2 regions of the Allorhizobium sp. GW101-3B10 genome follow, and region 2 is predicted to be linked to the other one. Evidence: riboswitches for the same ligand, from Rfam matches in the RefSeq annotation. Region 2 holds a riboswitch; the other holds the start of a gene.

Region 1 (6,919 bases), 810 kb from region 2:
TTTCTTTATTGACTATTAACCTAGTGCCGGGCTGACTCCGTGACAAGAGTCGGTCGAATCATCGCGAATCGATTCTGGAGTTTTCCCCAACTTGCTACCCTGGCGCGTCGCGGCCGCTCGCGTGGTCAAACGACGCGGTCTTGCTCCCGGCATGGTCGAAAATTCAGGCGCGCCGCGCTGTTTCGTTGACAGGCAAGGTCGAAATGTCGATAGTGCCCCCGCCGCCGCAAGGCGGCATTTTTGATTTTTCAAGGCACCGTTCGCCGGGAGATCAAAAGCGTCCGTCGTCCCGTCAAGCCCTCCCGAAGGAGTGTTTTCATCATGGCAGAAGCCTCTCCCCTCTATCAGACCTATATGCGCGCGCCCTTGCGGTTCGAGCGAGGCGAGGGTGTGTGGCTGGTGACCGAGGGTGGCGAACGCTATCTCGACTTTGCGGCCGGTGTCGCGGTCAATTCGCTCGGCCATGCCCATCCGCACCTGATCGAGGCGCTGACGACGCAGGCCGGCAAGGTCTGGCATCTCTCGAACCTCTATGACGTCCCCGGCCAGGAGACGCTCGGCCGCCGGCTGACCGAAGCGACCTTCGCCGATCGCGTCTTCTTCACCAATTCTGGCGCCGAGGCGCTGGAATGCGCGATCAAGACGGCGCGCCGCTATCAGTTCGTCAAGGGCCATCCCGAGCGCTTCCACATCATCACCTTCGAGGGCGCCTTCCACGGCCGCACCATCGCGACCATCGCCGCCGGCGGCCAGGAGAAATATCTCGAGGGCTTCGGCCCGAAGGCGCCCGGCTTCGACCAGGTGCCCTTCGGCGATCTCGATGCCGTCAAGGCGGCCATCACCGATCAGACGGCCGCGATCCTGATCGAGCCGGTACAGGGCGAGGGCGGCCTGCGCACCGCGTCGAACGAATTCCTCCGGGCGCTCCGCCAGATCTGCGACGAGAACGAACTGCTGCTCGTGCTGGACGAGGTCCAGTGCGGCGTCGGCCGGACCGGCAAGCTGTTCGCCCACGAATGGGCCGGCATTACCCCGGACATCATGGCGGTCGCCAAGGGCATCGGCGGCGGCTTTCCGCTCGGCGCTTGCCTCGCGACAGAAGAGGCCGCCTCCGGCATGAAGGCCGGCACTCATGGCTCGACCTATGGCGGCAATCCGCTCGCCATGGCCGTCGGCAATGCCGTGCTCGACGTCGTGCTGGCCGACGGTTTCCTCGACCACGTCCGCGAAGTGGCGTTGATCTTCCGCCAGGGTCTCGCTTCGCTGAAGGACCGTTATCCCGATATCATCGAGGAGATCCGCGGCGAAGGCCTTATGCTCGGCATCAAGGCCAAGGTGCCCAACACCGACCTGCTGATGGCGATGCGCGAGGAGCATGTGCTGGGTGTTCCTGCCGGCGACAACGTCATCCGTCTCCTGCCGCCGCTCATCGTCACCGTCGAAGAGGCCCGCGAAGGGTTGAAGCGCATCGAACAGGCGGCCGAGCACCTGCAGGGCAAGCTCGCAGCGGCGTCATCGAACCAGGGCAGGTAAGCAAAGACATGGCATCTCCGAAGCATTTTCTCGATCTCTCCGCCATGACGGCGCCCGACCTCCGGCTGATCCTGGAGGACGCCAAGACGCGCAAGCAGTCGACCAAGGCCGGCACCGCCGAAAAGCCGCTTTCCGGCAAGATGCTGGCGATGATCTTCGAAAAGCCGTCGACGCGCACCCGCGTCTCCTTCGACGTCGGCATGCGCCAGCTCGGCGGCGAGACGCTGTTCCTGTCCGGCACCGAAATGCAGCTCGGCCGCGCCGAAACGATCGGCGACACGGCCAAGGTCCTGTCGCGCTATGTCGACGCGATCATGATCCGCACCACCGACCACTCGCGTCTGCTGGAAATGGCCGAGTATGCCACCGTGCCGGTGATCAATGCGCTCACCGACAGCACCCATCCCTGCCAGATCATGGCCGACGTGATGACCTTCGAGGAGCATCGCGGCCCCATCAAGGGCAAGACCATCGCCTGGACCGGCGACGGCAACAATGTTCTGCATTCGCTGGTCGAGGGCTCGGCCCGGTTCGGCTACCGCATGAACATGGCCGTGCCGCTCGGTTCCGAGCCGGACGACAAGATCCTCAACTGGGCGCGCAACAATGGCGGCGAGATCATGCTGTGCCATGACGCGGACCGCGCCGTGGACGGTGCCGACGTGGTGGTGACCGATACCTGGATCTCCATGAACCAGGAGCACAAGGCGCGTGGCCACAATGTCTTCCAGCCGTTCCAGGTCAATGCCGCGCTGATGAAGCAGGCCCAACCGAACGCGTTGTTCATGCATTGCCTGCCGGCCCATCGCGGCGAGGAAGTGACCAACGAGGTAATCGACGGCCCGCAGTCGGTCGTGTTCGACGAGGCGGAAAACCGTCTGCATGCGCAGAAGTCGATCCTCGCCTGGTGCCTCGGCGCCATCTGATCGCGGCTGCAGCAGCCTGAAGATGACGCGGCGGAACGACAGCTTTCGCCGCGCTTGATCTTTTTCCGCCCGGTTCCCATTTGTGCCATTGAGAAAGAGGCCCTGCGCCTCGCCATGTTCGAGCGCCAAGGCGCCAGGAGTACAATGATGATGAACAGGCCTGCCGAGCTCGGCGAATTCGGTTTCGCCGGTGATGACCGGGTCGTGCCCTTCCAGGTGGAAGGTCTCGACGTGCGCGGTCGCGCCGTGCAGATTGGTCCCTTGCTGAATACCATTCTTGCCCGCCACGACTATCCCGAGCCGGTCGCCCGGCTGCTGGCCGAGGCGATCGTGCTCACCGTGCTGATCGGCACCTCGCTCAAGTTCGAGGGCAAGTTCACCGTCCAGACCAAGAGCGACGGTCCGGTCGACCTGCTGGTTGCGGACTTCGCCTCGCCGGAAAATGTCCGCGCCTATGCCCGCTTCGACGAGGAGCGTCTGGCCGAGGCGGTGGCCGCCGGCCGCACCTCGCCCGAGCAGTTGCTCGGCGCGGGCGTGCTGGCGCTCACCATCGACCAGGGCAATTTCATGCAGCCCTATCAGGGCATCGTGCCGCTGGACGGCGCCTCGCTCGAGGATATTGCCGGGGTCTATTTCCGCCAGTCGGAGCAGATCCCGACGCGTGTGCGCCTTGGTGCCGCCGAGTTCTTCGATCGCGACGAAGACGGCCGTCCGCGCCGCACCTGGCGTGCCGGCGGTCTGATCGCCCAGTTCCTGCCCGAGGCGCCAGAACGCCTGCGGCACTCCGACCTGCATGGCGGCGACGGCGACAATGGCGACAATGGCGACCGGCCGCACTCGGATGACGATGCCTGGGCGGAAGCGCGCATGCTGGTCGACACGGTCGACGCCGACGAACTGACCGATCCACAGATCGGTGTGGAACGCCTGCTGTTCCGCCTGTTCCACGAGCGCGGCGTGCGGGTCTATGAGCCCCATGCCGTCTATGACCGATGCAGTTGTTCGCGCGAGAAGATCAAGGGCGTGCTGTCGAGCTTCTCGCAGGAGGAGATCGATGCCAGCCAGACGGACGGCGCGATCACGGTCACCTGCGAGTTCTGCTCGACGACCTACCGCTATGAGGCGGCGGAAGTCCTGAACGCCTGAGCAGGGCCGAAATGGAATGATGCGAGCGGCAGGGTCCTTGGCCCTGCCGTTTTCAGTTCAGCACCCGGACCATGCCCGGCGCATCCAGCGAAAACGCCGGAATGGCGACTTCGAAGACCTCGCCGTCGTCGGCTTCCATCTGGTAGTGACCGAACATCATGCCCGACGGTGTGTCGAGCGGGCAGCCGGACGAATATTCATAGGTGTCGCCGGGGCGCAGCCGCGGCTGCTCGCCGATCACGCCCGGTCCGTGCACCTCATCGACCTGGCCGTTCTGGTCGGTAATGTGCCAGTAGCGATGCATCAGCCGCACGGGCCTTGTCGAATGGTTGGCGATTACGATGCGGTAGCCCCAGACATAGCGGCTGTCTTCCGGATCGGATTGCTCCTCCAGGTAATAGGGTTCGACACTGACCTCGATGTCGCGTGTCACGGCGCGATACATGCACGGGACCTTTTTAAAGCTTCGCTAAGCATAGCCTACAGCATGGCGCGATGAAGGAAAAATACAAGCGCACCGGCAGGCGAAAGCGACCGGTCCGGCAGAGATTTCGTTGTTAATGCTAATGGTTGGGGTTAAGGGGCCTGGTCCGGGCGCGCAAGACGCTCACCCGGACTTTTCTGGGGCCTTGGCCGTCGTGGCCGGGCTCAGGCGCCGACGGACGCGATGGCGCGGGCAAAGTCCTCCAGCAGGTCGTCCGTGTCCTCGATGCCGCAGGACAGACGAACCGTGCCGCCGGACATGCCGAGTTCGGCGCGTGCCTCGTCGGTGAGGTTCTTGTGCGTCGTCGTGGCCGGATGGGTGATCAGGCTCTTGGCGTCGCCGAGATTGTTGGAGATCTTGACGACGTCCAGCGCGTTCTGCAGCTTGAACGCCGCGTCCTTGCCGCCCTTCATCTCGAAGGCGACCAGCGTCGAGCCGCCGGTCATCTGCTTGGCGACGATGTCGGCCTGCGGATGGTCGGCGCGGCCCGGATAGATCACCCTGGCGACCTGCGGCTGCTCGGCCAGGAAGTCGGCGATCGCCGCGGCATTCGCCGTCTGCTGTTTGACGCGCAGCGGCAGCGTCTCGACGCCCTTCAGAAGCGTCCAGGCATTGAACGGCGACATGGCCGGACCGGTATGGCGGAAATAGTCCTGCAGGTTCTCGGTGATCCAGTCCTTCGACGAGAGCACGACGCCACCGAGGCAGCGGCCCTGTCCGTCGATATGCTTGGTGGCCGAATAGACAACGACATGGGCGCCGAGTTCGAGCGGCTTCTGGAAGAGCGGCGTGGCGAAGACATTGTCGACGATCAGCGTGGCGCCGACCTGGTCGGCGAGCTTGGCGACGCCGGCGATGTCGACCACTTCGAGCGTCGGGTTGGTCGGGCTTTCGAGGAACATGACCCTGGTGTTCGGTCGGATCGCCGCTTCCCAGTTCTTCAGGTCCCGGCCGTCGACCAGCGTGCATTCCACGCCGTAGCGCGGCGCCAGCGTCTCGACGACGTAGCGGCAGGAGCCGAACAAGGCGCGGGCGGCGACGATATGATCGCCGGCCTTCACCTGGCAGAGCACGGCGGCGGCGACCGCGGCCATGCCCGAAGCCATGGCGCGGGCGTCTTCGGCGCCTTCCAGGAGGCACATGCGCTTTTCGAACATGTCGTTGGTCGGGCTGCCGTAGCGAGCGTAGATATAGCCGTCCGTCTCACCCTTGAAGCGTGCTTCCGCCGCTTCCGAGCTTTCGTAGACGAAGCCCTGCGTCAGGAAGATCGCCTCGGAGGTCTCGCCATAGGGCGAGCGAAGAGTTCCACCATGGACCAGTTGGGTTGCCGGACGCCAGTTCTTGCTCATGCCTTTCAGCCTTTCGAATACAAAAAAACCGGTCGCGAAATCGGACCGGTTTCTAGCACCCGGTCTCTTTAGCCATTTGTTTAACGTGGCTGCAAGCCGACCGGCCAAATCACCACGGGATAAGCTTGCCATACGCCCATCGCGGGCTTGCGTCAATTCCTCGACTTTGGTTTTGTCTGGCCCAAACAGGAAGACGCAAGATGACCAGGACCACGGGCATTCTCTCGGACAGCGCCATCGGCACGCTCTTCGGCGAGGGCCGGCTGATGAGCGAGACGATGCTCGATCATGACCAGATCCAGCCCGCCAGCCTCGACCTTCGGCTGGGCGCGAAGGCGCTGCGCGTGCGTGCGAGCTTCATGCCAGGGCGCGCCCACACCGTCGCCGACAAGCTCGAACGGCTGACCCTGCACGAGATCGACCTGGAAAACGGCGCCGTGCTGGAGACCGGATGCGTCTATATTGTCCCCCTGATGGAGAGCCTCGACCTGCCGGCCGCAATGTCGGCCTCGGCCAATCCAAAGAGCTCGACCGGCCGCCTCGACATCTTCACCCGCGTCATGGTCGACCATGCCCAGGAATTCGACAAGATCCCGGCCGGCTACAAGGGACCGCTCTACCTGGAAATTTCCCCGCGCACCTTCCCGGTCATCGTGCGGCGCGGCTCGCGCCTGTCGCAGATCCGTTTCCGCGTCGGCCAGGCACTGCTCGGCGAGCGCGAACTGCTCGACCTGCATGCGGCGGAGACCCTTGTCGCCAGCGAGGCGCCGAACGTCTCGGGCGGCGGCATCGCGCTGTCGATCGACCTGAAGGGCACTGGCGCTGACGGCCTGATCGGCTATCGCGGCAAGCACCATACCGGCGTGATCGACGTCGACAAGAAGGCCGCCCACGACGTGCTCGACTTCTGGGAACCGCTCTACAGCCGGGGCGCCGACGAACTCATCCTCGATCCGGACGAATTCTACATTCTCGTCTCCAATGAGGCGGTGCATGTGCCGCCGCTGTATGCCGCCGAGATGACGCCCTATGACCCGCTGGTCGGCGAGTTCCGCGTGCACTATGCCGGCTTCTTCGATCCCGGTTTCGGCCATGCCGCCGCCGGTGGCTCGGGAAGCCGGGCGGTGCTCGAAGTGCGCAGCCACGAAGTGCCCTTCATCCTCGAGCATGGCCAGGTGATCGGCCGTCTCGTCTACGAGCACATGCAGGAGCGCCCTGAAGGCCTCTACGGCTCGGGCCTCGGCTCCAACTACCAGGCCCAGGGCCTGAAGCTGTCCAAGCACTTCCGGCTCGGTTGATCGGCGTCCGCGCAGGTCAGTTTCGCCCTTGACAGAGCGCCGCATCTGTTGGAACTGTGCGGGCCGCGCGGGTGTAGCTCAATGGTAGAGCAGCAGCTTCCCAAGCTGAATACGAGGGTTCGATTCCCTTCACCCGCTCCAGCCTTATCCAATCATCAAGATCGTCCGCTCACCGCGCCACGC
Region 2 (6,919 bases):
TGCAGCACGGCCTTGGGGAAATCGGCGTGGTTGATCGCGTCCGGCCAGACCTGGGTTTCTAGGCAGAAGCCGGCGAAGGGGCCATAGACACGGCCTTCGAGGCCGGGGACGGGCACGTCGAGATAGACGCCGGCATAGAACTGTACGCCGGGTTCCGTGGTGCGCACTTCCATCGTCACGCCGGAATTGATGCTGCGGGCAAGGGCGACCGAATGCTTGGACCCGCGTTCGGCGGCCAAGCAGAAATTGTGGTCGTAGGGGACCTGCTTGCCGTCGATCTGGCGCGCGATCGGCGCCATTTCGCGAAAATCGAAGGCCGTGCCGGCGACGGGCCGGACCTCGCCGGTCGGGATCAGGTCGCGGTCGACCGGCAGATAGCGGTCGGCGGCGATCATCAGGTCGTGGCCGAGGATGTCGCTGCGGCCGTCGAGGTTGAAATAGGCGTGCTGGCAGACATTGACCGGCGTCGCGCGGTCGGTGCGGCTTTCATAGATCACGGACAGCACGCCCTCGTCCTTCAGCGCATAGATCGCGCGGATGGTGCAGTTGCCGGGATAGCCGGCGCGGCCATCGGGATCGACGACTTCCATCGTCACGTGGTCGCTGCCCTGGTCGACGATCGTCCAGTTCATCCGGCCGGTGCCGGTCGAGCCGCCATGCAGGTGGGTGACGCCGCGCTCGTTCAGCTCCAGCTGGTAGTCCTTGCCGTCGATCGCGAAGCGGCCACAGGCGATGCGGTTGGCGCAGCGGCCGGGCGAGGCGCCGAAATAGGGGGAGTGCTGCTCGTAGTCCTCGAAGCGCTCGAAACCGAGCACCAGCGGGGCGTCATGGCCAGCAAGGCGCAGGTCCTGGATCGCCGCGCCGAAGGTGATGATGCGTGCCGTCAGCCCGCCGCCGGACAGGGTCACCCGCTCGACCGTCTCGCCTGAAAAGGTGGTGCCGAAGATTTCCCTGCCGGTCATGCCATTCCCCCGTTTGCGGCCTTTCGCCGTCTATCTCGCCAGCGCGCGCGCCGCGTCTTCCAGCCCGCCGAGCGTCAGCGGATACATCCTGTTTCCCATCAGCTGGCGTATCATGCCGACCGACTGGGTGTAGCCCCAATAGTCCTGCTTCAGGGGATTGATCCACAGGCTGCGGCGGAAATGCGCCGTCAGCCGGTCGATCCACACGGCGCCGGCCTCGGTGTTCCAGTGTTCGACGGAGCCGCCCGGATGGCTGATCTCGTAGGGGCTCATCGATGCGTCGCCGACGAAGACCAGCCGGTAGTCCGGGCCGAAGGTGCGGATGATGTCGTCGGTGCCGATGACCTCGGCCATGCGGCGGCGATTGTCCTTCCAGACCCGCTCATAGGGGCAGTTGTGGAAGTAGAAATAGTCCATGTGGCGGAATTCGGAACGGGCGGCGGAGAACAGTTCCTCCACGGTTCGCACATGGTCGTCCATCGAGCCGCCGATGTCGAAGAACATCAAGAGCTTGACGGCATTGCGCCGCTCCGGCTGCGTCTTCACGTCGAGATAGCCGTGTTCGGCGGTGGCGCGGATGGTGCCGGTGAGGTCGAATTCGTCGGCCGCACCCTCGCGGATGAAGCGGCGCAGGCGGCGAAGCGCCACCTTGATGTTGCGCGTGCCGAGTTCGACCGTGTCGTCGAGATTACGGAATTCGCGCTTGTCCCAGACCTTCACGGCGCGGCGGTGACGGCTTTCGTGCTGGCCGATGCGCACGCCTTCCGGATTGTAGCCATAGGCGCCGAAGGGCGAGGTGCCGGCGGTGCCGATCCATTTCGAGCCGCCCTGGTGGCGCCCCTCCTGCTCGGCAAGCCGCTGGCGCAGCGTCTCCATCAGCTTGTCGAAGCCGCCGAGCGCCTCGACCAGCTTTTTGTCGTCCTCCGACAGGTGCTTTTCCGCGAGCTTCTTCAGCCATTCCTCGAGGATCGGCACGGTCTCGACGCCATCGGTACCCGACAGGGCCTCCAGCCCGCCGAACATCTCGGCAAAGACCCGGTCGAAGCGGTCGATATGGCGCTCGTCCTTGACCAGCGCCGTGCGGGCGAGGAAGTAGAAGGCTTCGGTATCGAAGTCGGCCAGCCCCTTTTCCATGCCTTCGAGAAGGGCGAGGAATTCCCTCAGCGTGACCGGGACATGCGCTTCCTTGAGCTTGAGGAAAAAGGGAATGAACATCCGAGGTCAGAAATTCTGCTGGTAGACGATGAACGGCGTCTTCTCGGCGATGCGGTCGTAGAGGCGGCGCGCGGTGGCGTTGAATTCCTGCGTCATCCAGTAGACCTCCCTTGCGCCTTCCGCCTTTGCCCGCTCGTCTACCGCCTCGATCAGGGCCCGGCCGATGCCGGTGCCGCGGATCTCGGGGTCGGCATAGAGGTCCTGAAGATAGCATATGTTGTCGATGTGCCAGCAGGAGCGATGGAAGAGATAGTGGGCAAGGCCCACCGGCCGGCCGTCCACCCATGCCAGAAGGCCGCGGTATTCGCCCGGCGCGCCGCCGGTCAGCCGGGCGAAGGTCAGGGCGTAGATCTCCTCCGGCAGCTCCGTCTCGTAGAAGGCGAGATAGGCCTTCCACAGGCGGCGCCATGCGGTTTCGTCCTGCGTGCGCAAGGGGCGGATGTCGACGGTCGCCGCCATGTCAGCGCCCGGTGCCAATCTCGCTGAGGTCGTAGGGCGTCGTCTGGTAGATCTCGTTGATCCAGTTGCCGAACAGGAGATGGGCGTGGCTGCGCCAGCGGTTGAGCGGGGTCAGCGTCGGGTCGTTGTGCGGAAAATAGTCGTGCGGCATCTTGATCGGCACGCCGGCATTCACGTCGCGGAAATACTCTTCGCCCAGCGAGGTCGAATCATATTCGACGTGGTTGAACATGTAGAGCCGGTTGCCGCGCTTCTCGTGCACGAGGCAGACGCCCATCTCGTCGGATTCCATCAGGATCTCAAGGTCCGGATGCTTCTCGATGTCTTTTCGGCGCACTTCCGTCCAGCGCGATACCGGGACCTGGAAGTCGTCGGAAAAACCGTTGAGGTAGACGGAGGCCGGCGACAGGTTGCGGTGGCGGTAGACGCCGAAGGCCTTCTGCTTCAGCGCGTGCTTCGGCACCTTGTGAAAATGGTAGATGGCGGCCATGGCGCCCCAGCAGACGTTCATCGTCGAATGGACGTTGGTTTCCGTCCAGTCGAAGATCTGCTGCATCTCGCTCCAGTAGGTGACGTCCTCATAGGCCAGGTTCTCGACCGGCGCGCCGGTGACGATGAAGCCGTCGAACTTGCGGTCCTTCACCTCTTCCCAGGTCTGGTAGAAGGACAGGAGATGTTCTTCCGAGGTGTTCTTGGCCTTGTGGCCGCCGACGCGCACGAGGGTAAGCTCGACCTGCAGCGGCGAGGCGCCGATCAGGCGGGCGAACTGGACCTCGGTCTTGATCTTGTTCGGCATGAGATTGAGCAGGCCGATCTGCAGCGGGCGGATGTCCTGGCGGACGGCCACCGTCTCGGTCATCACCCGCACGCCCTCGTGGACGAGGGTTTCAAAGGCGGGCAGCGTATCGGGTATCCTGATCGGCATCGTTTCTCATTCCCAGCATTGGCGGAAAAACCGCAAAATAAAACCGGCGGCGAGAAATCGCGACCGGTGCTCGGGAAAATGACGACTTTCCTCGGCCCCTTTAGCGACTTCTTTAACGTGGCTGCAAGCCGGCCGGCCAAATCACCACGGGACAGCCGGTTATTTACGCCTGTTGGGGCGGCGAATCAATGGGGGTCGGTCTGTTGCGTGTCATGGGCCGGTTGGGTGTGGTTGCGACTGTCCTCGGCGTCGGTGCGAGCGGCACCCCCCTCTGTCCTGCTGGACATCTCCCCCTCAAGGGGGGAGATCGGCGTGGGGCAGGCGCTCGCCTGACCGCTACGCCCGAGCAAGTTGCGAGGGTCTTGTCATCTGTGGTGGCTTCGGCCGCATACCAGCGGCAACTGTTGCCGGAATCTGAGTCATGCGGTTGCGGCATCCGGGCGATATCCAGGTTCCGATCTCCCCCCTTGAGGGGGAGATGCCCGGCAGGGCAGAGGGGGGGTATCCCGCATACTGTGGGTCAGAAGCCAGTCGATCGGGACTTCAGCGCTTGCGGCCTAGCGCTCCCGCCGCGCCATGAAGGCCAGGCGTTCGAACAGGTGCACGTCCTGCTCGTTCTTCAAAAGGGCGCCGTGGAGCTTGGGCAGGGCCTGTTTCGGGTCGGCGCGCAGGTCGGCCGGGTCGACGTCCTCGGCGACCAGAAGGCGGATCCAGTCGAGCGCTTCCGAGGTCGAGGGCTTCTTGCGCAGGCCCGGCGTCTCGCGGATCTCGTAGAACTGGGTCAGCGCATCCCGGATCAGCGCCTGCTTGATGCCGGGATAGTGGACCTCGACGATGCGGGTCAGCGTGTCGGCGTCGGGGAAGCGGATGTAGTGGAAGAAGCAGCGGCGCAGGAACGCGTCGGGCAGTTCCTTCTCGTTGTTCGAGGTGATGATGACGATCGGGCGCACGGCGGCCTTCACCGTTTCGCCGGTCTCGTAGACATGGAATTCCATGCGGTCGAGTTCCTGAAGCAGGTCGTTGGGAAACTCGATGTCGGCCTTGTCGATCTCGTCGATCAGCAGAACCGTCTTGCGGCCGGCGGCGAAGGCCTGCCAGAGCTTGCCCTTACGGATGTAGTTGCCGACGTCGTTGACCCGTGCGTCGCCGAGCTGGCTGTCGCGCAGGCGCGAGACCGCGTCATATTCGTAGAGGCCCTGCTGCGCCTTGGTGGTCGACTTGATGCTCCATTCGATCATGTCCAGGCCAAGCGCCGCCGCCACCTGTCGTGCGAGCTCGGTCTTGCCGGTGCCGGGTTCGCCCTTGACGAGCAGCGGCCGCTCGAGCGTGATGGCCGCGTTGACGGCGACCATCAGGTCCTTGTCGGCGATATAGTCGGCGGTACCGATGAACTGCATGCTCGAGTCTTCCTGGCTGATCCTTGGCGGTGAACCTAGTGGCGCAAGGGGTGCAGTGCAAGATGGCGGGGCGGCCGGCGGCGGTGGCGGCGCGGCAGATAAAGCTTGTAAAAATGCTGGAATCTGACAGGCTGAACACAGCGACACATGCCGCCCGTTGGTGTTCCGACACTTGCCTCTGTGGGCAAGAAAGTCACATTCGCGACCGCGGCGGGCGCATTCCCGGCAGGTCCTGCCAAGCACACGGCATCCCCCGCCGCATTCGCTTCGAAGACGAAGTTTCTACCGCCAGCCGACCGAAGATCACCTGTTCCCGATCGAGCGCCGCCATCAAGGGCGGCCCGCGATCCTTCACCGAAGGAAGACACCCATGGCCAAAGGTCAGGTACGTTCGAACCGCGAAGCCCGAAAACCCAAGAAGGACAAGACCAAGGCCGATGCGCCGAAGGCGACCGGCTTCGCCAGCCAGCTGAAGAATGCCGAAACCTCCAAGGACGGCACCGCCAAGCGCTAGGCGCCATCGGGCTCAGCGATACCACGACCAAGCGTCGTGCCCGGCCTGATCGGCGCCCGGCGCCCGGTCAGGCGGCGAGGGGCCAAGCAATCGGCCTTTCCCTTCCCCGCCCATATGCGCTATGGGCACATCCATGACGGACACGACCTTCACCATCCTGCTCGGCGGGGCGCTCATCCCGACCGAACGGCTGAAAGCCGCGGTCGCGGGAAGCCGCGCCATTGCGGCCGACGGCGGCATGCGCCACGCGGCAGCGCTCGGCCTTTCGCCGGAATTGTGGGTCGGTGACTTCGACAGTTCCGCCGATCTGCCGGTCGAGGATTTTCCCGGCGTGCCGCGCCTGCCCTATCCGGCGCAAAAGGCGGCGACCGACGGCGAGATCGCCGTCGAAGAGGCGCTGTCGCGCGGGGCAAGGCGCCTGGTGCTGGCCGGCGCGCTCGGCGGCGAACGCTCGGACCATGCGCTGATGCATCTGCTGTCGGGCGTGGCGCTGGCCAAGGGCGGTATTGAGGTGATGATGACGTCGGGAAGCGAAGAGGCCTTTCCGCTGCTTGGGCACGATTTTACCCTCGACCTGCCGAAGGGCTCGCTGTTCTCGGTCCTCGGCCTGTCGCCGCTGGCCGGGCTGACGATCGACAATGCCCGCTATCCGCTCAAAGATTTCGCGCTGCCCTTCGGGTCGTCGCGCACCATTTCCAACGTCGCGGAAGGTCCCGTGCGGTTCTCGCTGAAAAGCGGCGATGCCGTCGTCCTTGCCCGCCCTTACGATTTTTCCGGAGCTTGACCTTGGCACCACCCATTCTCAAACTCGACGACATCGTGCTCTCCTTCGGCGGCGCACCGCTTCTCAACGGCGCCGGCCTGCAGGTCGAGCCGGGCGACCGCATCTGCCTGGTCGGCCGCAACGGCTCGGGCAAGTCGACGCTGATGAAGATCGCCGCCGGCATGGTCGAGCCGCAGTCGGGCGAGGTGTTCCGCCATCCGGCAGCCACCATCCGCTATCTCGAGCAGGCGCCCGATTTCGGCGCGCACAAGACGGTGCAGGCCTATGCCGAGGCGGGGCTCGGACCGGGCGACGATCCGTATCGCGTCACCTATCTGCTCGAGCATCTGGGGCTTTCCGGCCAGGAAGACCCGGCGAGCCTGTCGGGCGGCGAGGCCAGGCGCGCGGCGCTTGCCCGCGTCATGGCGCCGGAACCCGACATCCTGATGCTCGACGAGCCGACCAACCATCTCGACCTGCCGACCATCGAATGGCTGGAAGGCGAGCTGGCCAAGAGCCGCAGCGCGCTGGTGGTGATCTCGCACGACCGCCGCTTTCTTGAGAAGGTGTCGACCGCCACCGTCTGGCTCGACCGCGGCCTGTCGCGCCGACTCAACCGCGGTTTCGGTCATTTCGAGGAATGGCGCGACAAGGTGCTGGAAGAGGAAGAGATCGAGCAGCACA

Evidence for each region. Region 2 has a riboswitch for S-adenosylmethionine ahead of metA (homoserine O-acetyltransferase MetA). Riboswitches for the same ligand answer to the same signal wherever they lie in the genome.
Region 1: it holds a riboswitch for S-adenosylmethionine, as region 2 does, so the genes downstream of both, AC07Y0_RS16755 (O-succinylhomoserine sulfhydrylase) here and metA (homoserine O-acetyltransferase MetA) in region 2, are expected to answer to the same signal.

What each region holds. Positions count from the first base shown of each region.
Region 1 covers NZ_JBWKZR010000001.1:3,371,418-3,378,336, reverse strand. The annotation lists gene AC07Y0_RS16775 (aspartate aminotransferase family protein) at 322-1,533, shown strand; gene argF (ornithine carbamoyltransferase) at 1,542-2,459, shown strand; gene AC07Y0_RS16765 (Hsp33 family molecular chaperone) at 2,607-3,605, shown strand; gene apaG (Co2+/Mg2+ efflux facilitator ApaG/CorD) at 3,658-4,050, opposite strand; gene AC07Y0_RS16755 (O-succinylhomoserine sulfhydrylase) at 4,254-5,438, opposite strand; SAM riboswitch at 5,486-5,564, opposite strand; gene AC07Y0_RS16750 (2'-deoxycytidine 5'-triphosphate deaminase) at 5,639-6,736, shown strand; tRNA gene AC07Y0_RS16745 (tRNA-Gly) at 6,804-6,877, shown strand; gene AC07Y0_RS16740 (MFS transporter) at 6,906-6,919, opposite strand, start outside.
Region 2 covers NZ_JBWKZR010000001.1:4,181,587-4,188,505, forward strand. The annotation lists gene AC07Y0_RS20585 (aldose epimerase family protein) at 1-962, opposite strand, end outside; gene AC07Y0_RS20590 (vWA domain-containing protein) at 993-2,177, opposite strand; gene AC07Y0_RS20595 (GNAT family N-acetyltransferase) at 2,184-2,636, opposite strand; gene metA (homoserine O-acetyltransferase MetA) at 2,638-3,561, opposite strand; SAM riboswitch at 3,641-3,719, opposite strand; gene AC07Y0_RS20605 (AAA family ATPase) at 4,119-4,958, opposite strand; gene AC07Y0_RS20610 (hypothetical protein) at 5,329-5,472, shown strand; gene AC07Y0_RS20615 (thiamine diphosphokinase) at 5,606-6,256, shown strand; gene AC07Y0_RS20620 (ABC-F family ATP-binding cassette domain-containing protein) at 6,259-6,919, shown strand, end outside.